Regions from separate parts of the Salinicoccus sp. CNSTN-B1 genome, predicted to be linked through region 1. Evidence: riboswitches for the same ligand, from Rfam matches in the RefSeq annotation. Region 1 holds a riboswitch; each other region holds the start of a gene.
The links. A riboswitch is a leader RNA that binds a small molecule or an ion and turns the genes downstream of it on or off. The one in region 1 is predicted to bind thiamine pyrophosphate.

Region 1 (7,419 bases):
ACGTCGTAGGATATGACGGGACATCCGGCATCTATACTTTCCATGACTGTCAACCCGAATCCCTCAAACTTGCTTGTGAGCAGAGAGGCTTTGGATTCTGCGAATACTTTTTTAGGGTCGTCGGTGAAGCCGTGGACGTCTATATGGTCTGCCAGCTCGAGTTCTGCGATGAGCTTCTTGAGTGACGCGAGTTGATTTGCTTCGTCCATGCCATAAAGGGCGAGTCTTTCTTCATATCCTGCATCCTTGAATATCTTAAAGGCACGGATCAGGTGGTCGAGTTGTTTCTGAGGGCCGAAACGACCTATATAGACGAACTGTTCTTTAACTTTCCCCTTCCCGTTTTACTCGGAGTGAGGAAATGGGGATGACGCTGAATTTCTCGTCCGGTATGTCCATCACTTTCTGGATGTCTTCCTTCTGATGATGTGTCAATACGAGGTAGCTCGCAACCTTGTCGCTGTTTTCCAAAGCATAGCCATAGGAGCCGCGTATCCCTGAATCAGTGTCGGCCAGATGGGAACTGTGGAATACCAGAACATTTTTTGTCCCACTATCATTGGAGAGGAGCGGGCGGTCGAGCAGACGGGCGTCATTGAATACAATATCTCCCTCGCTGAACCTTGTTTCGAAATAGTACTGGAATAGTCGTTTCTCATCCGCAAAAAATTTATAGGGTCTGCCATCTTTCAGCAGTTCTATCAGGGATAGATACGGTTTGTCGTCTTTGATGGTGTAATGCTTGATGCAGTAGACATCTCCGTGGATATCATAAAATTCTTCTGAAATTCTGTGGAAGGTTTTGGGATCGTACCGCGTAATCTGGTGGAGATCGCCATATTTGTTGTAGCTTCTTCTTTCCACCTTTTTCTTGGATACGGGGCTCATGAAATCCTCGAATTTAAGCACGTGGGATCCTTCATGAAACTTGCGGTAAAGGTTATATTCGTCGCCTTTGTAGTAGCGCACAGTATCGTCATCGACACGTTCTGCAGTCAATCCTTCAATGTCAACTTCACTTTCCGTTATCTTGGGTTTGTTTATGATCAGCGTTTTCTTTACGTCGAATAATTTATAGCCTGAGAGCCAATCGTATATGTTTTCAAATTGTGTGTTCTCATGCACGGTGTTCCTTTTTCTGAACACCTCATATATATCAGGATAGTTGATATTGTAATTGGTCGTAAGGATTGTCGATTGGACACCGAGTTCATCCTGAAGCAGTTTGATTCTGCTCAACAATGCTTTCGTTCTCCCGCCGTGCTGTTCGGGCAGCGTTGAAGTCACTGTATAGATCATCAGATTTATCCTCCTTGGGGTTTACCTGGTGGTATGCCATTCATGCCTGCAACATATCACCAGGGTACATCAGCTGCGTGCACCTCTTACCGGTTTATGGAGCGGGCCATGCGCACATAAGTATGGCGGCGGCCGCGGATGGCGATCGAGTAGGCCATAATATTTTCCGGCACCGCGATGCCATAGAAGCCCGCGTCTCCGATGTGATGGATGTCGGCCCCGGCCATCTTGGCGTTTAAGGCAATCTGGCGGATGGTCGCGGCATCGGCACCTTCCTGGCTGGTCCCGATCGTGGACATCACAAGTGCACCTTGTGAATGGATATGGGTGATATATTGCTGGGCGTCTTCCACGGTGATGCCGGGGACCGTGCCGGGTGCCGGCATCAGAATGACATCGGCGCCTGCACGGATGAAGGTGTTGAGGGCTTCATTGGTGATGATGGTACTGCCTGTTTCATTGGCGACACCAGCGCCATGCATTTGCCGGCGATGATCAGTGTATCTTCGCCGAATATCTTCCGGGCACGCGCTATGGCGAGGGCGATTTCATCATTTGAGACGCCTGTTTTTGGATTGCCGGTAAGGCAGATGAAGTCGAAACCGAGCGTCTGGGCAGCCGTTAGTGCTTCTTTGGAGGCGACACGCCCGCGGTTGATGGTGTCGAGCGCTTCAATCTCTTCGGCATCGAGGTCGACCGGTTCAAGGTTGAGTCCGATCGGCCGCCCTGTAAGCTGTTTGATTTCCTGCATGAGCTCTGTGCGGACAGATGGGACCAGTCCTTCTACTTTCGGTTCGAAGACATCCAGCAGGTTGAACAGCAGCATATCCGCTCCGAATGAAGCGGCCAGTTCTGCATTGGTGATGTCCGGGTAGAGTGGGGGCACGGTGGCCATCGTCTCTGCGAGCATCACCTGGCCTTCACTTGCCTGGATGGATTGTTTCAGATCCCGGCCGGATATGCCTTTGAAATCAGATGCATTACAGTCCAGTAATCGTTTCATAATGGATCGTCTTCCTTCTTTGCCCTCATTCTATATAAAAATGGCCCCGCTGACCAGTTTGAAGCGGATGCGGGGGTGTACTGAAAATATATTTCGGCCCATACTCTGCCACCGTCAAATATATATGGTATATTTACAATGTAAAAATACATTTTCTATACTACCTTATCTGAAAAGGGGAATGGCCATGGACAGAATCAATCTGATTACACTTGGCGTCAAGGATATTTCAGTTTCCGTCGACTTCTATAGGAAACTTGGATTGGAGTCGATCATAATGGGGATGAGGAAGAAATAGAAATCATCTTTTTCAGGATGAAGGGATCGAAACTGGCATTGTATCCGCTCGACACACTTGCCACAGAGACCGGAGCGGATGCGATGGACATGACACATGGCTTCAACGGCATCACCTTGGCATTTAATGCGAAGTCTGAAGCGGAGGTCGATCACATACTGGAGCGGGCCAAAAAATCAGGGGGCATTGTCACCAGGGAAGCGAGCCCAACCTCATGGGGCGGCTACAGCGGATACTTCAAAGATCCGGACGGCTACTACTGGGAAGTCGCCTATGGTGCTGACTGGGAGTTTGATGATGACGATATGCTGATCATATAGAAATACGGCCCGCCTCTTTGAGGTGGGCCGTAGTCAATCAGCGGTTGGAAGGGCTGTTTGATGAGAGGGTGAAGGTCATGGCGGTATGTCCTGCCGCTTCCTGTACTTTCAAAAACGCGGATTCCAAGGCATTGAAGATGTCACGGACGTCCCCATCCAGTCGTGTGGCACCATGACCGGCGCTCACCTTTACACCTTCATCCGCTGCTGTATTGATGCGGGATTGGATAATCTCCATGTAGTCCCCAGTACCCAGCGGATAGAGCGCGAATTTGCATCCGGCCTGTTGCGCCACATCTCTACGCGGCGCTGTCGAACCGGCCGGTGTTTTGGAATCGTCCTCCTCTTGAGCCCGGGGCACCCGGCTGAAAATGTGCCGCTCATCGCCACGTGCTTGCCGGTCTGTGCGGCGTTTAAGTAGATCGACTCCACGACAGCAAAAACGTCGGATATCGAGCCGTGCACCCAGGATGATACGTCATCCGTCTCCATCATGACTTCAGCAGTTTCGGTCTTCTCCAAAGCCGATAGGATGACATCCACGAAGTCATCGCTCATCACACTCAAGTTGAATTGACAGCCTACAGGCTGTTTTGAACTGTATTCATTTCCCATAATGCCATACCTCCTGAATATTGATATAAAAAGACTGCAATCCGATAGGAATGCAGCATGAAGGTATATCAGCTGCACTTCCCCACGCTGGTGTTATCCAGATCGGGTCGTAGGGGTCCGGTGATCCGTCTCAGCTTCATATAGCGCCCCCAGTGCATCGGTATGCAGTTTCACCCCCATCATACATGTGATCGGCCATCGACTACAAGTGACAGCTTCAGATGATTAAAAATAAATGGCGCTTAAAAGTTTGAAAATTGAAACAAATGGGTATCTGTATCGTGAACGGATACGGTCATTAAAAGAGATGCGCTTTGGGACTTAAGGACAAAGTAGCACAAACGTTCCTGGAAAAGGAGTCAAAGTCGCAATTGCAGATGATGATGGAAACGCAAGTAGGAAAGCAGAAGGAAATTTGGCAGGCCATGGTGACGTCGCATTTCAATGGATCGACGTATCAGTGGAAGAGGATTTTAAAAAAGGCGTTGCTCCCGCCGTGGAAAAGTTTGGACATCTGAATATCATGTTCAACAACGCCGGAATCGGTGTCCAGGGTGAGACGCACAAGCTTTCCTACGAAGATTACCATAAAGTGATCAGAGTCAACCAGGACAGCGTATTCTACGGTTCGAAGCATGCCATTCCTGAAATGCAGAAGGCTGGAGGCGGGGCGATCATCAATACCGCATCCATTCTCGGCAGTGTAGGCGAACCGACGGCATTTGCTTATAATGCTTCCAAGGGCGCAATAAACTTAATGACGAAATCCGTTGCATTACAGTATGCCAAGGATAACATCCGCGTCAGTGCAGTAGCTCAGGGCTATGTCGATGCCAGTATGGTGAATAAGGACGCATTAGGAGAGTTTTATGATGCTCTCGTCGACAAGCACCCGATCGGCAAGTTCGGCAAGCCTGAAGAGATTGCACACGCAGTGGTATTCCTGGCGGAGAAAGGGTTTACGACTGGCACGACCCTCCTTGTAGATGGCGGCTATACCGCCCAGTAGTTTTGCAGGGGCAAGGCATCAGACAGATGGTCTGGTGCCTTTTTTGTTGAACCCCATTCAATATCATATCCGGAAAGATGCGGATGGTAGTGTTGTGGAAGGCTGTTTGATTATTTCAGCGAGGATTGTTATCTTAAGTGGGTGCTCTTAGCAGCTAGTGCTAAAATTTATGGAATATATAACAGGAGGAATGCACATGAGAGAAAAAGCGAAATTGGATTCATTGGTTTTTTGGCCAGCGATAGTCGTCCTGGCTGCGTTGACATTATTGCTGATCGTCTTCCAATCATCGGCGGAATCATTTCTTAATGCTACTTTGACAGCTATAAACACTAGAATGGACTGGATATTCGAGTTTTTGACGTTCGGTCTGTTCCTGATGCTATTATGGATTGCGTTCGGTAAATACGGCAAAGTCAAACTGGGTGAAGGCGCACCTGAATTCAGCAATTTCAGCTATGGTGCAATGCTTTTTTGCGCAGGCATGGGGACGAGCATCATGTTCTGGTCGATAATAGAACCCATGTATTATCTCCAGGGGCCGCCTTTTGGATTTGAGCCCGGGAGTGAATCGGCGACCGAATGGTCAGTAGCGTATGGGATGTTCCACTGGGGATATCTGCATGGTCCATCTATGCATTCCCGACATTGGTCATTGCGTATTCATTTTTCAATAAAAACAATAAATCCCTAAAAATCAGCCAATCCGTCAAAGGCGCTTTAGGGAAACACTCAGATGGTGTACTCGGTAAAATAATTGATATACTCGTCATCTGGAGTCTGGTTGGTGGCCTGGGTACTTCTTTAGGTCTCGGTGTACCGATGGTGTCAGCAGGAATCGGTCATCTTCTTGGGATCGAACAATCCGTCATGTTGAGTATAGTGATTATGGTGATCTGGGCAATCATATATATAACAAGTGCCTCCCTTGGACTTTATAAGGGCATCAAGAAATTGAGCAACCTCAATGTCTATCTGGCTTTGGCGCTCGCATTATTCGTCATCGTAGCTGGACCGACAGGATTTATACTTACCTACTTTACAGATAGCTTCGGCATCATGACACAGAACTTCATGCGGATGAGCTTCTACACGGATCCAATAAGAGACAGTGGCTTCCCACAAGCTTGGACGATCTTCTACTTTGCATGGTTCGCAGCCACGGCACCATTCATGGGTCTGTTCATCGCACGTATTTCACAAGGACGTACGCTGAAGAGCCTGGTGTTACATATCCTTGGATGGGGATCTTTGGGCAGCTGGCTATATTTCGGCGTGTTCGGCGGCTACACCATGAATCTTCAGTTGACCGGCAAATTGGATGTGCTCGGCAGCATGGCGGATGTCGGGGATGCTTCGACGATCATCAAAGTGCTGGAGACGCTTCCGTTCAGTTATATTGCGATACTATTTTTCGTAATACTCGGGTTTATATTCTTGGCCACTTCACTGGATTCCGCTTCCTATATACTGGCCTCCACGGCATCAGTGAAGGTCGGGGACGGTCTGGAACCACCGATGTGGCACACGGTCATATGGGGGCTGATCATGGCACTTCTATCGATTTCCCTGCTTTTGATCGGTGGATTGAATGTTGTACAGACCTCTGCAGTGGTCGTGGCAGTGCCGGTCGTCATCATTTATGTGCTGCTTATAATTTCACTATTCAAATGGTTGAAGAACGATAAACATGTTTTCGAGGAGGAAAAATAAATGGGTGTCTTTGATGTAGACTATACTAAAATACAGGAAAAAACTGATTTCCCTTATGAAGTGGAAACGACTAACCACACATGGATTGAAATGTCGGATGGTACTAAGCTATCGGCAAAACTATGGCAACCTGTGGGCAGAAATGTGACTAAAGGGACGGTGCTAGAATTTCTGCCCTATAGGAAAGATGAGTTTACAGCATTAAGGGATGAAATCCGTCATAAGTATTTCGCGGGCTTCGGCTATACTTCAATACGGGTCGACATCCGTGGCACGGGGACTCAGAAGGCATAATCGAAGATGAGTATCCACAGCAGGAGCAGGATGATGCGCTAGAGATCATCAGTTGGATTGAAGCGCAGGAATGGTCCAACGGTTCAGTTGCGATGATCGGCAAATCATGGGGTGGCTTCAACGGCCTCCAAGTCGCCTCGCTTCAGCCTAAAGCACTGAAAACAATCATAACCCTATGTTCTACAGACGACCGTTACGCGGATGATGTGCACTACAGGGGCGGCACACTCATGGCTTCGGATATGCTGTGGTGGGCGTCGACGATGTTCGCCTATAACGCCCGCCCGCCGTTCCCACGGTTTGTCGGGGACAAGTGGTATGATATGTGGCTTGAGCGGATGGAACACACACCACCGTTCGTCGAAGAGTGGGTCGCCCACCAGACGCGCGATGAATATTGGAAGCACGGCTCTGTCTGTGAAGATTATGATGCCATTAAGATTCCAGTATTGACGATGAGTGGATGGGCTGATGGGTATACGGATCCGCTCTTCCGCCTGATGGAAAAGCTTAAGGTGCCAAAAAAGGTATAGTTGGACCGTGGGCGCATGAATTCCCCGATATGGCCATACCGGGACCTCAATTCGGTTACCTCCAGGAAGTGGTCGAATGGCTCGATAAGTGGATGCAGGACGATGAAGCGGTGGACCATAAGGATGAATTCCTGGTATATATCCAGGATAGCGTCAAGCCTGCCACTTCCTATGAATACAGGGAGGGCAAATGGATTGATCTGCTGAATGAAAAGCAGGACGAAAAAAACTTGTTCGATCAATTATCAGGTGAACGCCGATTGAAGAGCAGCCAGCATCATGGATTATATTCAGGGGTATTCTGTCCTTTCGGACAAGATGGGGACCTTCCGGAT
Region 2 (7,419 bases), 1.7 Mb from region 1:
CAGATAGATTATTCAGGAAATGATCCAGATCGAATCCGGTCATCTGCCCATGCTCTCCTGAAGTTTGGCCATCGTACCAGTGACGGTATTCGGCAGTGATTTCAGCTGTTCACCACCTCCGCTGTCCATTATGCGTATGGATTCTACGTTGCTCATGGATTCACTGACAGCTCTGGCGAATTCAGGCATTATTTTGATGAACTGCTCCAGGATGATGACATCTTTATGTTCAGACATCGCCTCTGCACGGCGCTCGATTGCTTCGGCTTCCGCGAGGCTCTTTTCTCTTATGACTTGTGCTTCGGCGTTACCTTCTGCAATGCGGGCTTCGGCTCTGGCCTCAGCTTCTTTAGTTCGTGTATAGTAATCCGCCTCAGCCTGCTGCCTCCTCACTTCGACTTGTTGCTTTTCGATTTCAACGTCATTTTCCCGTTCCAGTTTCAACAGTTTTAATTCATTCTGTTTTTCCTGTTCCCGGATTTCCAACCGTTGTTGTTCCACTTCGAGACGTCTTTCTTCTTCTTCCAATTGCCCGGAAGCTTTAGCAGAAGCATTCGCCTTTTCCGTTTCAGCCAAGTTCCTTGCTTCCTTCAGATCTTTCTCTTTACGGCTATCTGCTATGTTCATTTCTCTTTTATATTGTTCATTTGAAATGGTTTCATTATCTTTTGCTTGTTGTATTTCAGTTTCACGCCTGTTTTCGGATTCTGCAATCTCAGCTTCTTTTCTGATCCGGGCGATTTGAGGACGTCCAAGGTTTTCAAGATAATTCTCATCATCCCTCAGGTCGGATAGACCAAGCGAAGTGATTTTGAAGCCCATCCGGTTCAACTGATCCTGCGCAATCTCACGGACCTGTTCATTGAAGCTCTCACGGTCCTTATTGATCTGTTCGACAGTCATCTTCGATAGGATGGCGCGGAGGTTGGAGTTCAGCACTTCAGAGATTTCATGTTCGATTTCTTCTTGTTCCTTTCCAAGGAACTGCTCGGCGTATTTGACGATGCCGTCCAGGTCATCAGCCACTTTTACAGTCGCAACCGCCTGACCGTATATTCCGACGCCTTCTAGAGTGTAGACTTTTGGCGTAGATATTTGCAGCTGGAATGATTTAAGGGAGACCTTTGTGCCCGTCTGGAACATCTTGAGCCTGTGCCCGCCCCCCGGATGACTTTCATGTAGCGCCCTTGGTCATCCTTATAGATGTTGGTTTCTTTTGCCTCATCCCCAAGGTTTGGCCCTGTAACGATGAGCGCTTCGTTGGAAGGTACAGTACGGTATCTGGCTTTCATGAAGATGTACCATCCAACGGCAGCGATGATGGCAATTAGTATGATGGCGATTACTGCAATCAAAGTACCGGTCAATTTGAACATATGTAAGCTCCTATCCCATTAAATTATTTAAGTATCAACATCACATTATTACAAATATTTATCATTGTAAAGCACATTGGTTAGAATTGTCTGAATATATTAGAATAAGTATATATGTTTCAATAATATTGACTTTTCTGACAAAGTTCTGCTAGATTATATAAGTTGGATTACATGGACGTTGTATATGAAGATAAAGGATGGGAAAAGTTGCCTGTCCCTGAAACATCATGTCGGTTGAGTGAGGTTCATCAATATGACTCTACGGAATAGCATGGTAGAGTCGCTATCGTATCGTCCCTGAGCAGGGGCGTTTTTTAACGGGGAATGATTCGATTCCAAATAATTGGCAGCAATCCAAAAATCCTCTAGGAATCAAATTGAATCAAGGAGCTATAATAATGAAAAGATCTAATATAATATTTGCGGGATTTATGCTTTTTTCCTTATTTTTCGGTGCGGGTAACCTTATCTTCCCACCGCTTCTTGGAATGGAAGCAGGTGACGGCTTCGGCCCTGCAATAATTGGCTTTCTGATTACTGGCGTACTGCTTCCTATCATGGCGATCGTAGCAGTGGCTTTGTCCGAGGATGGCCTGGTGTCCATGGGGCAACGGGTGCATCCTGTATTTGGTGTGGCTTTTGCAGTCATCATCTATATGTCCATCGGGGCGTTTTATGGCATACCGCGTGCATCCAGTGTTGCCTATGAACTTGGGTTCAAACAGATCTTTAATGTGGAAAGCAGCCTTGTACTTGCGATTTTTTCCATCGTATTCTTTGGAATTACATACCTGATAAGCCTCAATCCTAAAAAGATAGTGGACCGCATCGGACAGTATCTTACGCCGCTTCTGTTGTTGGTATTGTCGGTGCTCGTCGTAAGGGCTTTCTTTACTTTTGAGAATCCCGGAGCCCCTGCTGCAGAAAAGTACACTGGTTCGCCATTGGTCACCGGAATATTGGAAGGCTATTTCACCATGGATGCGGTCGCAGCATTGGCATTCGGAATCGTGATCATCAATGCCCTGAAGGATAAGGGTGCAGAAACAAAAGGAGAATTGGTAAAAGGAACTTTCGGTGCAGTGCTGATAGCAGGACTGGGTCTGGTAGCCGTATACTTCTCGCTGGGTTGGATCGGGCGTGTCATACCAGGGGAAGTGGGCTTGAAGACGGTGCAGAGATATTAACACATTCAGCGAATCTTCTATTCCCGGCGGCGGGCGGATTGCTCTTTGGCATCATTGTGCTCCTGGCATGTCTTACGACCTGTGTGGGACTGATCAGTGCCTGTTCAAGATTCTTCAACGAAATCTACCCTAATATTGCATATTCTACCTATGCGGGCATCTTCGTTCTAATTGGTTTGTTGGTATCGAATTTGGGGTTGGATCTGATTTTAGAGCTTGCGGTTCCCCTATTGGTATTCATCTATCCAATCGCGATTGTCCTGATAGTCCTCTCTTTAGTTGAGCGTGTAACGGGGGAAAGCAGGAAGATGTATCAGGCTGCGGTACTCGTGACTGCCGTCTATGCATTATATGAGGTGTTGATCAGCATCGGCATTGAATCAGAAACTGTTAGCCTCCTCCTTGGACAGACACCATTCTTCGAACAAGGTCTGGGCTGGATGGTTCCGGCCTTCATTGCGGGGGCAGCGGGCTATGGCATAGATAGATATAAAGGTAGGGCGGCCAATGGGAAGAAACGGAAGCCTGCAGTACAATTCAATGATGATATCAAATAGGTGAAGGTCCGCACGGACCTTCACCTATTATTTTTCAACATCATAGGAAGCGATGTACGGCATCCCTTATATCCGGTGCGTTTGCAATGGCGGAAATCACGCAGATGCCATCAGCTCCGTTTTCCAGGCAGGCCATGTAGTTGTCCGGGGTGATGCCACCTATTGCCACCATTGGCTTGTCGCCAATTAGGCGTCTCATATCAGCCAGACCTTTTGGCGTAATGGCCTTGCCGGCATCCGCCTTTGAGGGTGTGGCATAGACAGGCCCCGTGCCTATATAACTGACTTTTTTGAGATTGCTTGATGCCAATTCTTTTGCATTACCTACAGATAGACCGACGATCTTGTCGTTAAAATAGGGAGGGAGATCTTGGACCCCGATATCATCCTGACCGAGGTGTACCCCGTCGGCTTCAATCTGTTCGGCCAGTTCGTAGTCATCGTTAATGATGAAAGGCACTTCATAGCTATCGCATAATTTTTTTATTTCAGAAGCTGTCTCCACCAGTTCATCGCCTGTCAAGGATCTGCTGCCCTTTTCCCTGAGTTGGAACAGTGTGATGCCAGCATCCAAAGCTTTCTCAACCACGGCGGGGAGGTGCTCATCCGTATCGGAACTTCCACAGATAAAGTATAATTCAAGTGCGTTTTTATCCATCATCTGGTCGTTACATTCCGTTCTTTGAGCAAGTTGTCATCATTCAAATACAGCTCATCGATCAGCCTTGTGGCGAATGTACCTGGGGTTGGATGTTCTTGGGCCAAAGCCGCCTTCTCAGCGCACAGGTTATAATAGCTGACCGCATCGATGATGGACTGGTCATCAAACCGGTCTGAGGTTCCAAGGAATGCACAGATGATTGCACCAAGAAGGCATCCTGAGCCTGTCACTCTCCCCTGTAGGGCATGGCCGTTACCCATTATCGAAAGTCCGCTGTCAGTCATAAGGGCGTCTTGCTCACCTGTAACAAGTACAGGGGTCCTGTACCGATCATAGGCCTTGCCTGCAATTTCTTCGGCAGGAGTCTCTTCTTTAGAGTCGACCCCCTTCATATTGCTTTCAGCTCCTGATAGTGCATGCATCTCTCCGGGATTCCCCTTTATGAGTGAAACTTTATGGCGTGACAATAATTGTTCTGTAATCTCGACTCTGAAGCGTGAAGCACCAAATCCGACTGGATCAAATACAATCGGCACATCATTCCTGTTTGCTTCCTTCATCATCTCATCCATGACCTGTAGTTTGGATTGATCTGCAGTACCGATGTTGATGAGGAGTGCAGAAGCGGATTTCATCAGATCTGAAGCTTCTGCGACTTCCCCGCCTACAAGTGGCGAAGCGCCAATCGCAAGGAGCCCATTAGCCGTGAAGTTTTTGACGACATCATTTGTGATGCAGACAACAAGCGGGTTCATCTCTCTGAGTCTATTTACATTATCCATGAATTACTCTCCTTTATAGCTGAAATGGCTGACCGGTCCATTACCTTTTCCGATATTTGGGTTATGTCTGATTGCCGAAGTGATATAGCGCTTAGCGGTACGGAAACTTTCTTCGATTGATTTCCCCTTGGCCACCTCTGCTGTCATCACTGCTGAAAATGTGCATCCTGTGCCATGTGTGTTGGTTGTATCGATACGCGTTTCACTGAGTTCTATTGCGTTGTCTGCAGTAAATAAATAGTCTGTGGGGCCTGAATCCAGATGTCCGCCTGTTATTACAACGCTCTGCACCCCGATGTCATTCAGGAAAATATCGGCAGCTTTCTTGATATCCCCCTCACTACTGATTTGTTGGCCACTGATCTTCTCTGCTTCATGTATGTTTGGTGTAACGGTCAAAGCAAGGGGTAAAAGCTGTGTTCTGAGAAATTCAGCAGCATCTCCATCTATGAGTGGATCACCGCTTGTGGCAATCATGACCGGATCGATGATATAGGGGACTTGGTGGCGTTCAACACACTCTTTTATGACTGCCATCATCTCTTCGTTGGCAATCATGCCGCTTTTCATGGCGTCTGGTACTTCGTCGGAAAAGATGCTGTCCAATTGCTCCTGTAGAAACTGTCCCGGGATATTATGGACATCTTGGACGCCGATGGTATTTTGTGCGGTCAGGGCGGTGATTGCAGCCATTCCAAACACCTCTTGTGAATGGAAGGTTTTGATATCAGCCAAAACACCAGCGCCGCCAGTCGGATCGGTCCCTGCAACAGTCAACGCAATGGGCATTCTAGACATTCATATCCACCCCGCCCAGTGTTCTCTTGTCATCGCCATATTGAAGAACCGCCTTTCATGCTCTGCACTCTCTCTGAAATTTTTGCGCAGCAGGCCTATTTCATCATCATTCATATTCTCCGCTTCTTTGTCGATGGCGTTGAACATCACATCAGCCGTCTCATCGATATTGCTACTGTAGAATTCGAACCATCCCCGGTATTGGTGGTTTTCCTGGAATACGTTTTGCGCCATCGCCTTTTCCGCCAACTTTTGATAGATGTAGGGGCACGGTGCCATGGCACTTAATGTGAATGCGATATTTTCCTTAGCATAGGCGTTATAGTACATATGTTTAATATAATGATCGGCAGAAGGATACCATTCTCCATCCTTTATGATTTCTGCATATGGCTTTCCTACAGCTCTTGCCAAAACTTCATGTGCCTCGACCTCTCCCCCAAGTATGAAACGCATCTCTTCGAGAAGATATTCCATCATGTCCTTGGAAGTGGTCTTCGAGATCAGCATGGCATAAATATTTGCGAATTCTTCAAGATATAATGCATCTGCCTGAAGATAGTGGATGAGTGAAGCGTGATCAATATCTTCATTTATGAGCCCCTGGATGAAATCATCCCCGTATATTTCGTCAATAAACTGCTCTGCATCCTGCTTCAATTGTGTACTTAACATCATAATCCTCCTATTTAGAATGATAAAAACCCATTTCCAGCGTAGGAAATGGGTTTAGTATGAAGACAGGATATGTCCGACCATCCCACATTCCTTACGCTGGCATTATCCAGATCAAGTCAAAGGGATCGGTCTGTGACCGTCTCAGCTAAAAAGCACCCCTAGTGGTGTTGCGTATTCAGTTGATTATCATGTTAGCCGACTCATTCCTCAAAGTCAAATATGGATATGAGTCATCAGACTGTCAATGTGTTTCAATGATTTCCCGGGAAATTTGACGACATCAATGATAGATAGAACATCGAGGGTCATCAACCATTAAAAAAGATATGGCCACACGGCCATATCTTTTACTCGGCGCTCAACTCGTCATGGATCAGATTGATGTTGTAATTCAGATACTTGATATAGGTGTCCACTTCTTCTCCCGGTTTTCCAATTTCATCGGAATAGATGGGTTTTTTGGAAAAGGAACGCCCGTCTGATCGGAGACGGTCTCCATCGGACGCGGATCGACGTTCGATTCGATGAAGAGTACAGGCACGTCATTTTCTTCAATGAATGAAACAAGTGAATTTATCTGGTTGGGTGAACCGGTATCTTCAGTATCAATTGCCCATATATACCCTTCCTTCAAACCGTAATCACTGGCAAGATATTGGAAGGCGCGTTCACTTGTAACAAGTACCCGACCTTCTTTCGGAATGTCATCTATCTTCTGTTGGTACTCCCCTTCTACATCTTTCAATCGTTTAAGATATTCGTCAGCCCGCTTCTCGTAGTTTTCTTTTCTTTCCGGGTCTTTTTCAATGAAAGCGTCACGCATATCCTCTGCCATCTTTATCCCCACTTTAGGACTGATGAAAGCATGCGGGTTGATTTCTTCTGCTTGGGTCTCTTCATCAGTGATGTACATCGGTTCGATGCGGTCTGATAGGGAGTAGACATCGTCTAGGTCCTGATTGACGGAATCGATCATTTTAAAGAACCAACCATTTCCACCACCCTCAAGGTTCAAGCCATTATAGAAAAGAATATCCGCGTCAGTGGCCTTTTTCATGTCTTTAGGAAGTGGTTCGTATTCATGGGGATCCGTGCCGGTCGGTACGAGGTTATGAATGTCGACATCCTCGCCTCCAATCTCACGGGCGAGATCCTCTAGAATCGTAAAGGATGTGACCACTTTCAATTTATCATCCTCATTCGCTTCACCCGCAGCACTGCTTTCATTTGAACAAGCATTCAACACTAGTACGACCATCAACAGGCCGATCAGATAAGTAATCTTATTCTTCATGTTTAATCTCTCCTAAAAATTTATAATGGCTCATCAATTATGATTTTTTCATCTTGCGAAGCTTTGGCCACAGTACGCCTTGC
Region 3 (7,419 bases), 1.3 Mb from region 1:
GAACAGGTTCCCGGGCATCTTTTGACACCATGTATTGATGGCAACCTCGATATCCTGCGCCGTTCCGGCCTTCGGGTTTTAGTGTAACACCTGCCGTTGTAAACGACTGTCACGACTGCGTTGAATTCACTGTATCATAATCGTTATGAAATCACTGAATAGGCTGGTAATGTACATCGTATCGACATAAATGATATTGGGTTATGCTGTGGAGGATCACCGACAATGTTACGGGCTGAAGCTATCGGACAAGACACACCCAATTCGAAGTATTCACCAGATATGGAAAAGCATTATTATAATTACATCATTAGACTCCAAGCCTCCCTCAATTCAATACTGTAAAGTGGTCTAAGAACAGTAATATACGCTCCTCATTTTCTTTGAAAAACCTTTGAGGAAACGAAGAAAATATAAGGTCTGACATACTTTAGATGAACAGTACGTCAGACCTTATCAGTTTGGCATTTTTCCTTCAGGAACACCTTAAAGGGTACGAGGTCTTTCAGAGTACGCCGGAAAAAGGAACTGCCTGAACCACACACCGAAAGAGAATTCTTGACTTGTTGAAACAGAATAATTACAGGTATTCATAATCACTATGTTTATCACCTGAATGTAAAGTCAACCTGCGAGTTTTCCTGGGCTTCATAGCCTTTCATATAGTTAATACGACGCTGTGCTGATGCTTGATTGACTTGCTCATCTGCATGATAAGAAGAACGGACAAGTGGCCCAGACTTACAGTGACGGAAACCTTTTGATAGTGCAATATGCTTTAACTCCGCAAATTCATCAGGATGGTAATAACGCTCGACCCGCAAATGTTTTTTCGTCGGTTGTAAGTATTGACCAATTGTCATAATATTCACATCATTTTCCAGTAAATCATCCATGGCCTCAATGATTTCTTCTTTCTCTTCTCCCAAGCCCACCATAATACTTGATTTCGTTGGTACGTCAGGAGCAACCTCTTTCACACGCTGAAGCAGGGTTAGTGACCTATCATACATTGCTCTAGCTCGTACTTTTTTAGTCAATCTTCTCACAGTCTCAATGTTGTGGTTAAAAATATCTGGTTCACTGCTCATTAAAGTATGCAAGCTCTCGTAATCACCTTTCATATCAGAAGGTAAAATTTCGATGGTGCAACCAGGGTTTTTTCTGCGGATCGCCCGGACTGTCTCAGCAAAAACCGCCGCACCGCCATCTTTTAAATCATCTCGAGCGACGGCTGTAACAACCACGTGCTTCAACCCCATTATTTGTACAGAATCCGCGACACGTTCTGGTTCATTCCAATCTAATTCATTCGGCATTCCTGTTTTAACCGCACAGAATCGGCACCCACGTGTGCATGTATCACCAAGAATCATAAATGTAGCAGTTTTACGCTCGCTCCAACATTCATAAATATTTGGACATCTTGCTTCTTCACATACCGTATTTAATTTTTTATCTCGCATCAATTTCTTTAATCCTGAGTATGATCCATTAGTATTGATTTTAGTTTCTAGCCATTTAGGTTTACGCAGGTACTCTTCTTTTTTAGACATCGAAAGTACACTCCTTCAGTAGTTGATATAATGCAAGTAGTTGTTTTAATTCATAATTTGGGTCGCGTATTTGCTTTTTGCCAATTGATTGATTTCATCCCACTGTGCATCGGTCAATGTCATCGGTTTAAACTTGACATCCAAGCCAGTTTGAAAGCCATGATAAAAAGCGTCCACTAACATATCGTATGTGTAATTTTGATTTGTAATCGCATTAATAGCGATGGCCTTTTCATAAAAAGAAGTACGCTTTTTCTCTCTCATTCTTTCAGATGGAAAAAGGAAAAGATCAAACAACATTTTTTCATTAATATTCATTGGAATTGAGCCATGTTGTAGTAAGACATCATCTTTACGTACTTGAGCATTGCCTGAAAGTTTTTTATCATCAATAATTAGTTCATAGTAAGTAGCCTGTTCAAAACAAACCGATGATCTGCCTTTAATTATTTCTTCTCTCGATGGGTAAGCATAATCAGCTTGTATGCCCAAATTACGATACCCTTCTAAGATCCCTCTTGTTAAAATATGGTACGCTTCACGAACAGATGTGGGTATGAAGGGATGATCCTCCGTCACGACAATACTATAGGTTAGCTCATCATCATGAAGTACGGCGCTACCGCCCGTCAAACGCCGAACAAAATCGCAGTTATATCGCTCAAGTGCAGAAAAATCAATCCGTTTATCTACTCTTTGAAGTCTTCCTACGGATAGGCTTGGTGCTGACCAACCGTAAAATCTTAATGTAGGGGGATAACTCCTCTACTATGCCAATTTAATAAAGCCTCATCAATCGCCATATTGGTAGCCGCATTGTTGTGTCCTGTATTCAAAAATCCCCATTCTTCTGGCATCATAACCCTCCTCCTTATTAGATCCAACCTAATTTTTTAAAGTGATAGAAAAAATGCAGATATTTTCTTATTATTAAATTCCTTGAGTGAAAGTAAAGAAGTGAATCACAGTTTATTATAAAACAGTGATTTTTTTAATATTTATCAAATAATTTACTTTCAAAACTTAAAGTACCTGGAAAGTTGAAAATTTTCGGTACTTCAAAATAAAAATTGAAATATTAATATAATGATAGCATTTCTCTTAAGTTTTCTCCATTGTAATTTCTTCTAAAAATTTTGCGCTTTTGCATTTCTGGAATGATGAATTCAACAAAATCTTCCAGACTGCCTGGGAGTGTTGGCGGCATCAAGTTGAAACCATCTGCGACACCTGCCTTCATCCATTTTTCGATTTCATCGACAATTTCTTCAGGCGTACCAATAAGTGTCAAGTGTCCGCCTCCAGCGTTTAGGTAACCGAGTAGTTCACGGACTGTCGGATTTCTGTCTTCTATGATTTCTAACACAGTTTGATAACGCCCGACTGGGCCTGTGAATTCTTCGATTGGGGGCAATGCAGGGACTTTTTCATCGAGTTTCCACGATTTTGTGTCTTGCTGAACAAAGAATTCGAGTTGCTTCAGCGCAGTATCAATTGGCAGTAAATCGTCTAATTTCGCTTTCTTTTCTTGTGCTTCTTCTTTTGTCTTACCCACATAAGTCACTAGACCTGGAAACACTTTGATTGAGCAGTCTGGCCGATGACTTTCTCTTATTGCCCGATCTAATTTCTCACGATAGGCTTTTGCTTGTCTTAAGTTCCAAGCAACTGAGTAGACTGCATCGGCATATTTCGCAGCAAGTGCCACGCCTTCTATTGATGCCCCTGCTTGCATCGCAACCGGTTTTCCTTCCTTTCCTAAAGGCAGGGTTAATGGCCCCTTTACTTGGAAGTAATCTCCATTATGGTTGAACGGTTGAATGTTATCGTTTTTGGTGATTTTATTGTTCGCTCTGTCTGGACTATAGTCATCAATGGACCACGATTCAAATAATTTATCCATGACTTCTGCAAATTCATCTGCTTTCTTATAACGCACTGCTCTTTCCGGTAATTCCAGCATACTGTGATTTTGTGCTTCGTAATCGGACATTGATGTCACCAGGTTCCAGCCCACACGTCCTTTTGTTATATGCTGCAGTGTGAGTAACTGCCTTGCTGAAGTAAACGGGTTATTAAACGTTCCCGAAATAGTTGAAACAAGTCCAACGTTAGCTGTGACATTACTCATGGCAGTTAATACAACTATTGGATCAAAATAACTCGTTGGCAATTCCGTAGCACTATAAGCAGGGAAGGCTTGTGCATCTGCGAAAAATACCGCATCGAATTTTCCACGTTCAGCAATCTTCGCCAAATTTTCATAGTATCCAATTGTCGTAAATTCATCTATGCTCGAATCTGCTGTCATCCATGCTGCCTGATGATGTCCTACACCATACAATAAAACTCCTATATTTAACTGTTTCGGATTAATCATAATATATCCCCCTAGTTCATAGTAAGGCCGCCATCCACCGTGATGTTCTGCCCCGTAATACCATCTGCTGCTTCGGAACAAAGATAAACCACCATATTCGCAACATCTTGAGGGGATGTGACTTTCCTCAATGGTGTGGATTGTGCGATTAAATCAAATACTTCAGGTGTTGTGGCTGCACTTGCATCTGTTGTCTTCAATAATCCGCCCGAAACGATATTTGCTCGGATGCCGTGCTGACCAAGCTCTGCTGCAACATTTCTGGTGAACCCAATTAAAGCAGCTTTTGCTGTTGTATATTCGTGATATGGTACCACAGGGTTTTGATATAGATTCGTTCCGATGCTAATGATTGCACCCTCTTTTCGCTCTAGGAATTGGGGAGGGCACTTTGTGATACGTTGAACGCGGCTTTTAACGTGCCGTCTAGTTGTTGTTCATAATCTTTGTAGGTTAAATCTTTAAATGCTTTTTGAGTAGTTGGGTCAAACTTGAAGTTTACGAGTGCGTTGTTTACTACAACATCAATCTGCCCAAAATGTTCAGTCCCTTTTTTAACTAACTGTTCAACTTCTTTCCTATTTGTAACGTCTGCCTGAATAGAAATTGCTTGGGGTCCGATTTGCTTTTGCAACGCTTCTGCTTCTGATTTGCTGCGATTGTAGTTAATGATGACATTAAAGCCTTTTTCACTCAATTTTTTTACGATGCATCTACCAAGACCTCTGCCACTTCCTGTTACTAAAACTGTCCTTGCCAAGTAAATACCTCCTCTATTTTAGAAAAAAAATACGCAACCTTCGTAAGAAGGTTACGTATCGAGAGCGAATTATATACACCTATAAAGGCATAGATATTTAGCTGTATCGAAGTAACACTTTCCTACGCTAGTTTTAACTAGATCAGGTTCAAAGGGTTTGAGGTTATCCTCATCTCAGTTTACAAAAACGCCCCTAGTGCAAATTTATTCTATTTAATATCATTGTAGTACTTCTAAGAGATACGTCAAGTAAATAGTGAATACTTTGAAATTTATTGAATAAGCTGAGCAGGACTTCTCATCCAAGTGAATCAAAAAAATTCTAATGAGGTCCGGCAGTATATTGAACGTGTTTCTACTATTATATAGGGGTCGTTCATTGATGGAAATGGCCCCTGTATATGTTATTTTTCATTTCTTCGTTTGTCAAAATAAGCTAGACAGCCTGCCTACATTCATGTAACTCATAAATGCTTCCAGCGGTGTCTGGTAGTTCAAAAACTTTCTGGGTATGTGGTTTCTCTTGGAGGCTACTGAAGCAACCATCCTCTGATCCACTGTGTTGAAATCCATATGCTTGGGCAGGCCGTCTTTCCGAAGCAGTCCATTGGAATGTTCATTCAATCCTCTTTGGGAAGGCGTGCCCGGGTCGGCAAAGTAAATATCAATATCATTTCGGTTGCTCATTGCCTGCCAATTTGAGAATTCCTTACCACAGTCGAAAGTAATGGATTTGAACACATTTCTGGGGATCTGATGGAACCATGCGTTGATGACTGTTTCAATATCCTTTGCAGTCCGGCCCTCGGGCTTGAGGGTAATGATCACTTTCGACAGCCGTTCTACAAGTGTCACAACGGCACTTTTATGATGGATGCCGACAATGGTATCGCCTTCCAGATGTCCAAATTCTTCTTTGAATGCTGGGTAGTCCGTCTTTCTGTCAGAGAGTTTCCGTCTGAAAGCCTGTCTCCCACGGCGTTCCTTATGGCCGTTGGGTTTTCGCTTTCCTTTCATCGGCAAGGTGGAAACATCAAAGTCTTTGCGCTTGAACATGCGGTACAATGTGCGGCTGGAGCAGTTGATCGGCTGTTCACGGCGACCGACAATCACATCCGGCGTCCATCCTTGCGCGACCTTTTCTGCCACATATGCGCGTTGATCATTCGACAGCACCGTCTGTTTTCGACCGCAACGCTGCTTGTTTGCCTTGTAGCGCTTATAGAAATCCAATGCGGTGTGACCGTTTTTCAGGAAAGTGACCACATTGTGGACGGTCTGACGTGCTCGGCCAATCTGTTCTGAAATCTTTGATACAGAGGCATTCTGATGGAAATAAGATTCTATAATTACAAGTTCATCCGTGCTAAGATGGGTGTAGGTCATTCGTGATCACTCCTATGATTTCTTTGGTCGGAAATACATTTTGAGTGTATCACGAGTGGCTTTCTTTATGTGTCTAGCTTAATTTTACAATCGGCGATCCTTAAAAAAGAGGAGAGAAGGACTATGAAAGAATACTCTCAAAAATAGATACAGCAACTGTTTAAAGAAAGAAAACCGATACCAAAGGAACTGGTCAATCAAGCTCAAAAAGCAGATCTCGTTGATGTGATTGAAAAGCAGGGTGATGTCGTCATCCACGTATCGGATAAATACGCAAAACTCGCTGAACATGACAGTTTTGTGATTGATAAGCAAAATAACTCATTCTTCTGGAACTCACAAGATTTAAAGGGAAATCCGATCAATTATTTAAGAAGTGTTCATGATTATAGCTTTAGAAGTGCCATTAAAGAACTCACTTTAAATGAGGAGTACCAAACCGCAGAAGTCAATATCGATAAAGAACAAGAACCCTTTGTCTTTCGGCCAGATGAGCTGTCGGAAGATACTTCCGTCGCAAAAGATTACCTCGTTAATCAACGGGGCATCAATGAAGACTTAGTAGATACACTCATTGATAAAAAACTCATACAGCAAGATCACAATAACAATGTCGTATTTTTGTGGGCGAAAAATAAAGAAGTCGTCGGCATGGATAAGCAAGGCACTCAACCTGATAAACGGTTTAAACAAGTCGTCAAAAATTCGGATGAAAAGCAGGGCTTCAATATTACGAATGGACGGCCGGAAAATCTGTATGTGTTTGAATCCTCGATTGATTTATTAAGCCATGTCAGTATGTACAATCCGCCAAATGCACGGCTGGTTTCGATGACTGGGTTAAAACCACAGACATATTATCATGCTATCGGACAGATTTATGAAGAAACCAAACAACCGCCAAAAAATGTGGTGTTTGCGGTAGATAGTGATGTCGGCGGAGAAAGCTTCATGTTGGAACACATCAACAATAAAATCGAACATCGAGAAAGTGATCGCACCGTTCAAAACTTTGTTGCTTCTCCGAGACATCAAAATTTTGAACAACTGGGCGAACCGAGTGATTTGAAATCGTGGCATCAGGTGAAAGATTTTAATGACATTTTGACGAATATTCAATCCCACGATGTTAAAATGCAGTATCAGCCAGTCGTTTTAGATAAGGACACATATTTTGATACAATCGATTATCAGATTAAGTATGAACGAGTCCTAGATAAGTTGTCTAAAGAGGCTACAAATAGTAAAGACATCTCTTCTTGGAAAATCGCAAAATCTATTGCACAAGAGCAGTACCCTCAAAAGAATTCAAAAGAAAAGTCAGAAGCGAAACAAAA
Region 4 (7,419 bases), 230 kb from region 1:
AAAGCGACCTGCTCATCATCAGTATCCTGAGCGTCAACGGTGTGGTCAATGAAGCTGCCGAAAGAATAGATGCAGACATCACCACCATCAGCCTGAAGCAGATTCATCCATTCCCGGCAAAACGCCTCAAGCCTTATCTAGATGGAGCGAAAGATATTCTGGTGATTGAGCACAACTACAGTGGTCAACTCCATAGTATCCTGAAGATGAACTATTATGGCCATGACCGTATGAATTCCCATGTAAAATATGATGGGACCCCTTTTAAGCCCGATGAGATTGAAGCACATATCAATTCGATTCTGAAAATAAAGGAAGTTATGTAATGGCGACATTTAAAGATTTTAGAAATAATATCAAACCGAACTGGTGTCCAGGATGCGGAGATTTCAGTGTCCAGGCGGCCATCCAGAAAGCGTGTGCGGCCAACGGACTTGAACCTGATGAACTTGCTGTCATAACAGGGATAGGATGTAGTGGACGTTTGAGCGGATATATCAAATCCTACGGTTTCCACGCAACCCATGGGCGCAGTCTGCCTGTAGCACAAGGTGTCAAAATGGCGAACGATGAACTGACGGTGATTGCTGCCGGCGGTGACGGTGATGGTTTTGCCATCGGCATGGGCCACACTGTGCATGCATTGAAGCGCAATATCGATATCACATACATCGTCATGGATAATCAGGTCTACGGTCTGACGAAAGGGCAGACATCGCCTTCTTCCGGCAAAGGTTTCGTTACGAAGACGACGCCGGACGGCTCGAAAGAAGATCCGATCCAGCCGATACGGACTGCCATGGCCAGCGGTGCGACATTTGTGGCACAGAGCGTCAGCTCAGACATCAAACAGCTGACTGCCATCATCCAGCAGGCAATGGACCACAAAGGATTCAGCTTCGTCAACGTATTCAGCCCGTGTGTCACATACAATAAGGTGAATACTTATGATTGGTTCAAAGAGAATCTGGTGGCTGTAGAAGATCTTGATGATTACGATTATACAGATGCAGAAAATGCAATGCAGCATGTCATGGCGAATAATGGCCTTCTTAAAGGCATCATCTATCATGACGCGGAATCAAAATCCTATCAGGAAAATATAGAAGGCTATCTTGATCAGCCTCTTGTCAAAAGGGATATGGCGCTTGAAGATGAAACATTTGATGAGTTGATGGCGGCATTCCGATAAGTTGATGCATTCGAAGCAGATGTGCTTCGGATGCATTTTTATTTAGACTGTCAAAATTGAGTGAATTATGTCATAATTACTATAATACTTCGGTAATCGAAAGAAAAAAGGGTGGAAGAAATTGCTGACAGTCTATAAATTCGCATTGAAATATAAATGGTTCATGGCCATCGCCCTCTTCTTTATGTTGATAGAATTGACGGTTGAACTCACTCAACCCTATCTGATATCAAAGGTCATAGATGATGGGATTGTGGCAGAGAGCATCGATACCGTGTGGTTCTATCTGATTGTCATGTTCGCCATCAGCATGGTGGCGTTTATAAGCGGGATAATGAATTCCCTCTTTGCAAGTCATGTGGCAAACAGTTTCAGCTATGATCTGCGTACAGCACTTTTTCGGCGGGTCCAATATTTTACGCTGGCGACATTGTCCAAATTTCCGACCTCGAGCCTCATTACGCGCATGACCCAGGATGTCCTGCAGTCTGAGATGCTGCTGTATATGTCATTGAGGGTGATCATCAAGGCACCATTGCTTGTTGTCGGCTCCCTCATCATGTCTTTTGTCGTCAACCCGACGCTTGGATTCTATCTCTCTTTTCTCACACCTATCCTTCTTATCTTCTTGATTTTTACAGCGAGAAAAGGTGGACAGATTTTCTTAAGGGTCCAAAAACGACTGGATAAGATAAACCGCTTCATCCAGCAGAATCTCGAAGCTGTGAGGCTGATCAAGGCAAACGACCGTGCCGATTTTGAAATCAACAAATTCAGCAAAGTGGCAGGGCGTCTGCGCGATGATACCATATATGCCTTAAGGTTGATGGAATCCATCATGCCGGTGCTGCTCCTCATCATCAACGGCAGTCTGCTAGTCGTACTTTGGATGGCTTCTGATCTTTTGCAGAACAACACGATCCAAGTGGGGGAAGTGGTGGCCGTCGTCAACTATGCATTGAGGATGCAGGGCGGCTTCTCGATGTTTGCATTCATCATCATCGCCTTCAGCCGCTCCAAAGCATCGAGCGACCGCATGGAAGAAGTGCTGAAATCCCCAATCAGCATAAATGACAATGCAGAAATCGTTAAAGAAAATCAGGCGGGGTCGGTCAAGTTTGAAGGGGTCTCCTTCAGATACCCGGGTTCTTCCCGCTATGTGTTGCGCGATATCAGTTTTGAAGTCCGAGAAAAAGAAAAATTCATCATTATGGGCGGGACCGGGTCAGGCAAAAGTACGCTGCTCAGCCTGATACCCAAAATGTACGAGACAGAGGAAGGTACCATCTACATCAACGAACGAGACATCAAGGAATGGAATGAAGAAGACCTCAGGCAGGCCATTGGCTATGTTCCGCAATCGGCGGTGCTCTTCTCTGGAAGCATATTCGAGAATCTGCTGTGGGGTGATTTGGAAGCGCTGGAATCCGATATCTTCACATCGACCCAAAAAGCCCAGATCCATAATTCCATCGAATCGTTCGATCATCGCTACGACACGAGGGTCGGACAAAGGGGCGTAACATTGTCCGGTGGCCAGAAGCAGCGGTTGTCGATAGCACGTGCACTTGTCAGGAAGCCGGGGATACTTATATTGGACGACAGCACTTCAGCACTTGATATAAGAACGGAGTCCGCCCTTTGGGAGGCGATCAGGGAAGAGGAGACCACCCAGATCATCGTCACGCAGAAGATAGTCACCGCCAAGATGGCAGATCGGATTTTGCTGCTTGAAGGCGGCGAGATCAATGCGCTCGGTTCGCACGAGGAACTGCTGCAACAATCCGACTTGTATCGTTCAATAGTCGAGTCCCAGACGGAAGGAGGGCAATTGGATGATTGATTTCATAAAGAAACCATTTGGACACGAGCCTGTCCTTACCAAGGAAGACATCAAAAAAAGGAAGGATAAGGATGATCAGCGCCGTGCCAATGATATTTCAGGCACCTTGAAAAGGCTCTGGAAATTCATTTCCGAGGAGCGGAAGCTGCTCTATTCAATCATTTTCCTGGTGACCCTGACCAGTCTGCTCAGCATAACCGGTCCGTTCCTGGTCGGCTATATCGTGGACAATTATTTCGTACCACGTGAATTTGACGGGCTCGGCCGCATACTACTTTTCCTCCTGGTCGTCTATATCCTCCTCTCCTCCATACAGTACACAGCAGCCTTCTTTATGGTGGGCTTATCGCAGAGGACGATATTCAAGCTACGATCGCGGCTGTTTTCGCACATGCAGAAGCTTCCTGTAAAATTTTATGACAAGAGGCAGCATGGCGAGCTGATGAGTCGGATGACAAATGACATCGAAACCATTTCGCAGACATTGAACACTTCATTCATCCAATTTACGACAAGCGTCGTGACGCTGATTGGTACAATCAGCGTGATGCTCTACCTCAGTCCGCTGCTGACGCTGTTGACCGTCACCATCATACCGTTATTGATCATGGCGGTGGCATTCATCACCAAGCGAACGGGACCGCTCTATAAAAAGAGGCAGAAGGCGACGGGTGAAATGAACGGCTATATCGAAGAGATGGTATCCGGACAGGAAATCGTTAAAGTCTTTTCGCAGGAAGAAACGGCCATCCGCAACTTCAGCGACAAGGCGGCGAACTTGAGGGAGATCACTTTTTGGGCCTTCCTGTATGCAGGTCTGATCCCGAAGATCATGAACATGCTGAATAATGTCAGCTTTACGATTGTTGCCGGGGCCGGTGGCCTGCTTGTGTTCTATACAGACGGGCTTGTGACCATCGGGACGATTGTCGTCTTCGCTGAATATGCCCGCCAATTCACACGGCCCCTGGCTGACCTTTCGAACCAGTTCAACCAGGTGCTGTCGGCTCTTGCCGGCGCAGAGCGGGTTTTTGGAATCATCGATTCGGAGACTGAAACAGATGCAGGTCATATCGAGGATGTGACGATCCGCGGAGAAATAGAATTTGACGACGTCTCATTCTCTTATGATGCTGATCAAGAGAAGTCGACGATCAATCAACTAAGCTTCAAGATCGATGCCGGCGAATCGGTTGCGCTCATCGGCGCGACCGGCGCAGGCAAGACGACGGTCATGCAGCTGCTTGCCCGTTTCTATGAGACAGACGAGGGTGAAATCCGCATCGACGACCGGAACATATTGGATTATAAACGTACGGCAGTGCGTTCACAGACGGCGTTTGTGCTTCAGGATCCATACCTGTTCGAGGCGACGATCCGCGAAAATATACGATATGGTAAATTGGATGCGACAGACGATGAAGTCATTGAAGCGGCAAAACTCGCTAATGCTCATGAGTTCATCATAGAGCTTGAAAATGGCTATGATACTGTGCTCGAGGCCGATGAGGGCTTCGTCTCCCAAGGACAGAAACAACTCATTTCCATAGCGAGAGCTCTGATAACTGATCCGGCGATACTGCTTCTTGACGAGGCGACGAGCAGCATAGACACGGTTACGGAACTGAAGATCCAGGAGGCGCTTGAACGATTGATGAAGGACCGTACAAGCATCATCATCGCGCATAGATTGAATACAATCAAAGCCGTGGATCGTATATTCGTCATGGAACTCGGCGAACTCGTTGAAAGCGGCAGTGAAGAAGAACTGCTTGAAGCGGGTGGCAGATATCATCAGATGATTGCGGACAACAAGTGATTTTACAAAAGCCTGAGAATACGCTATCATATATTCAATTGAATAATAGCACACCACTAGGGGTGTCCTTTCGGACTGAGAATTACCCTTATCACCTGATCTAGATCATACTAGCGTAGGGAAGTGGCATATTACATAGTATTAATATGCACACCACTACATTAGTGGTGTGCTTTTTTATTCTCTAATAATTTTAGGAGGGTATCAAAATGAAGAAAAGAAAAGCATTAACATTGACGGACGTTTTGGTGACCGTCGTCGTTTCACTGGTATTCGCAGTCATCTACTCGGTTTGGGGCGCTTTTTACACAGCCTTGAAGCCTCTTGGCATCCATCTGAATGAATTGGTCTACGGGATGTGGTTCATCGCCCCTGTAGTCGTATATCTGATCATCAGAAAACCGGGGGTTGCATTGATTGCGGAATTTGCAGCAGCCTCGGCTGAAACCATAGTCCTGCTGCAGTTCGATGTCATGCTTATCATCTATGGACTTATACAAGGGTTGGCCTGTGAACTTGTTTTTGCAATTGTACGATATAAAAGTACAGCGTTGATGGTCGCTGTATCAGCGGGAACAGCAGCGGCACTCTCTACACTGCCATTGGACTGGTACTATGGTTACCTTGCCCATCTCGAGACATGGAACCTGATTCTGATGGCTGGCTTCAGGATATTGAGTGGGGCAGTGGTCGCAGGGTGGCTTGCGCATATCCTCTATAGAGCATTGCTTGAGACGGGTGTTCTTAAACTGCTCGGTCAGTATAAGGAAATAGAAAAGGAGGCATAGATGGGATGGAAGTGGTGAATATGGCACTGCAGTTTCGAGGTGCCCATGACCCATTGTTTACGGACATGAACCTGCAGATAGAAAAAGGTGAAAAAGTTCTGATAGTGGGACCAAGTGGTTCCGGAAAAAGTACGTTATTGAATATATTGAGTGGCCTCATGCCACGCGTCATTGATGCACTGCTGGAAGCGGACCATATGGATTTACCTGATGGGGGTGCTGTGGTCTTTCAAGATCCCGATTCCCAGTTCACCATGCCTACAATCGGTGAAGAACTTGCTTTCATAATGGAGAACAATCAAGTGCATATTGACGATATGACTTCGAATGCCTTGTCAGCATTAGAAGCAGTGGGTTTGAGAAAGCCTCTTGAGACCCAAATCAGCAGCTTATCGGGAGGCATGAAGCAAAAACTGGCGATTGCTTCTGCATTGCTGCAGAAAGCCGATACTTTCTTTCTCGACGAGCCGACAAGCATGTTGGATGAAAACACTGCCTGTTCTTTATGGGAAATGATTCAGGAAGTGTGGGAAGAGCGTACCGTAGTAATTGTCGAACACCGGGTTGAACACGTGTGGTTTAGAGTGGATCGGATTATTTTGTTGAATGATGAAGGCTGTATCGTCGCTTCCGCTACACCAAGTGAGATGTTAAGTGACAATAGGGAAGCTTTGGATGCTCTAGGAGTGTGGCATCCACATTCATGGCAGAATGCCCCACGATTCACCAAAAGCACAGATAATGGCGCCCCGCTTCTCCAGATTAATGACCTTTCGATAAATAGAGTAGGAAGCGAGCTGCTCAGTGTGGATGATCTGCATATTCCTAAAGGGCAATGGATTACACTGGAAGGGGAGAATGGGAGCGGAAAATCAAGTTTCATGATGGCAGTCATGAAGCTGATGCAGACACGAGGAGAAGTCATATTCGAAGACCGTCCTATACGAAAGACCAAACAATTCCAAGGGGCACTCTATCCGGTTTTTCAGAACCCCGAGCTCCAATTCATCACCAACAGTGTCTTTGATGAAGTGTTCATCAATCTGGAAATGCATCATGATGAATCAGCAGCTGAGAAGAAGACTGGACAGGTGCTCTCACGGATGGGTCTATCCCATATCAAAAGACTGCATCCGCTTGAAATATCAACAGGCCAAAAGAGGCGGTTAAGTGTCGCAACCGCACTTGGTGGCATCCCGCAGATCATCTTTTTGGACGAACCGACCTTCGGCTTGGACGCGCGCCACACATTCAAACTGCTCGAACTGATTCATGAGCTGGTCGAAGACGGTACGACGATCATCATGATCACCCACGACAAGGAAATAAAAGAACGCTATCCGTCGCGGCGCCTGAAAATCCATAATGGTATGTTGGAAGAGGTGGGTGGCGGTGTTTGAATCCATAAAACGCTATTCCACATTTATAGATAGGACCAATCCGCTCACTAAAATAGTGGCGGCAATCTGTCTATTTATAGCAGTAGTATTGATACATGATCCGAACCATCTATTCCATCTGTCACTTTGGATGCTTTTATTATTTTTGGTCATGAGTGGAATTGAACTCAAGTATCAAGCATTGCTGATTGCCGTCACCGTTTTAACAGGGCTTGTGTCCAGCGCATATATGATTTTATATGGCGAAGGTGACACGACTCTATTTGAATTCGGTCTCGTGCACATCACTGAGGAAAGTATAGTGAGGGGACTTCATATTACGATGCGTGGCCTGACGCTGTCATTCTTCGGCTCACTCATCATTTTTACCACAAGGT

Region 2: it holds a riboswitch for thiamine pyrophosphate, as region 1 does, so the genes downstream of both, tenA (thiaminase II) here and ACYF68_RS10780 (YkoF family thiamine/hydroxymethylpyrimidine-binding protein) in region 1, are expected to answer to the same signal.
Region 3: it holds a riboswitch for thiamine pyrophosphate, as region 1 does, so the genes downstream of both, ACYF68_RS03120 (3-oxoacyl-ACP reductase) here and ACYF68_RS10780 (YkoF family thiamine/hydroxymethylpyrimidine-binding protein) in region 1, are expected to answer to the same signal.
Region 4: it holds a riboswitch for thiamine pyrophosphate, as region 1 does, so the genes downstream of both, ACYF68_RS09510 (ECF transporter S component) here and ACYF68_RS10780 (YkoF family thiamine/hydroxymethylpyrimidine-binding protein) in region 1, are expected to answer to the same signal.

Annotation. Positions count from the first base shown of each region.
Region 1 is NZ_JBTWMN010000004.1:1,833,707-1,841,125, reverse strand. It holds partial or broken gene ACYF68_RS10800 (glycosyltransferase) at 1-1,299, opposite strand, end outside; partial or broken gene ACYF68_RS10795 (DUF7916 family protein) at 1,386-2,302, opposite strand; gene ACYF68_RS10790 (VOC family protein) at 2,618-2,920, shown strand; gene ACYF68_RS10785 (YkoF family thiamine/hydroxymethylpyrimidine-binding protein) at 2,958-3,158, opposite strand; gene ACYF68_RS10780 (YkoF family thiamine/hydroxymethylpyrimidine-binding protein) at 3,110-3,535, opposite strand; TPP riboswitch at 3,598-3,696, opposite strand; partial or broken gene ACYF68_RS10775 (SDR family NAD(P)-dependent oxidoreductase) at 3,900-4,544, shown strand; partial or broken gene ACYF68_RS10770 (BCCT family transporter) at 4,714-6,257, shown strand; partial or broken gene ACYF68_RS10765 (CocE/NonD family hydrolase) at 6,258-7,084, shown strand; gene ACYF68_RS10760 (CocE/NonD family hydrolase C-terminal non-catalytic domain-containing protein) at 7,114-7,419, shown strand, end outside.
Region 2 is NZ_JBTWMN010000004.1:169,516-176,934, reverse strand. It holds gene ACYF68_RS01105 (hypothetical protein) at 1-43, opposite strand, end outside; gene ACYF68_RS01100 (flotillin family protein) at 40-1,143, opposite strand; gene ACYF68_RS01095 (hypothetical protein) at 1,068-1,376, opposite strand; partial or broken gene brnQ (branched-chain amino acid transport system II carrier protein) at 1,778-3,123, shown strand; gene thiE (thiamine phosphate synthase) at 3,164-3,784, opposite strand; gene thiM (hydroxyethylthiazole kinase) at 3,781-4,566, opposite strand; gene thiD (bifunctional hydroxymethylpyrimidine kinase/phosphomethylpyrimidine kinase) at 4,570-5,364, opposite strand; gene tenA (thiaminase II) at 5,365-6,042, opposite strand; TPP riboswitch at 6,113-6,212, opposite strand; gene ACYF68_RS01065 (metal ABC transporter solute-binding protein, Zn/Mn family) at 6,434-7,336, opposite strand; gene ACYF68_RS01060 (metal ABC transporter permease) at 7,374-7,419, opposite strand, start outside.
Region 3 is NZ_JBTWMN010000004.1:527,218-534,636, forward strand. It holds partial or broken gene ACYF68_RS03100 (IS30 family transposase) at 1-88, opposite strand, end outside; gene lipA (lipoyl synthase) at 609-1,556, opposite strand; partial or broken gene ACYF68_RS03110 (lipoate--protein ligase family protein) at 1,602-2,413, opposite strand; gene ACYF68_RS03115 (NtaA/DmoA family FMN-dependent monooxygenase) at 2,635-3,936, opposite strand; partial or broken gene ACYF68_RS03120 (3-oxoacyl-ACP reductase) at 3,948-4,696, opposite strand; TPP riboswitch at 4,799-4,901, opposite strand; gene ACYF68_RS03125 (IS30 family transposase) at 5,123-6,082, opposite strand; gene ACYF68_RS03130 (DUF3991 domain-containing protein) at 6,308-7,419, shown strand, end outside.
Region 4 is NZ_JBTWMN010000004.1:1,607,628-1,615,046, reverse strand. It holds gene ACYF68_RS09530 (2-oxoacid:acceptor oxidoreductase subunit alpha) at 1-326, shown strand, start outside; gene ACYF68_RS09525 (2-oxoacid:ferredoxin oxidoreductase subunit beta) at 326-1,192, shown strand; gene ACYF68_RS09520 (ABC transporter ATP-binding protein) at 1,314-3,035, shown strand; gene ACYF68_RS09515 (ABC transporter ATP-binding protein) at 3,028-4,854, shown strand; TPP riboswitch at 4,903-4,993, shown strand; gene ACYF68_RS09510 (ECF transporter S component) at 5,064-5,642, shown strand; gene ACYF68_RS09505 (ABC transporter ATP-binding protein) at 5,648-7,042, shown strand; gene ACYF68_RS09500 (energy-coupling factor transporter transmembrane component T family protein) at 7,035-7,419, shown strand, end outside.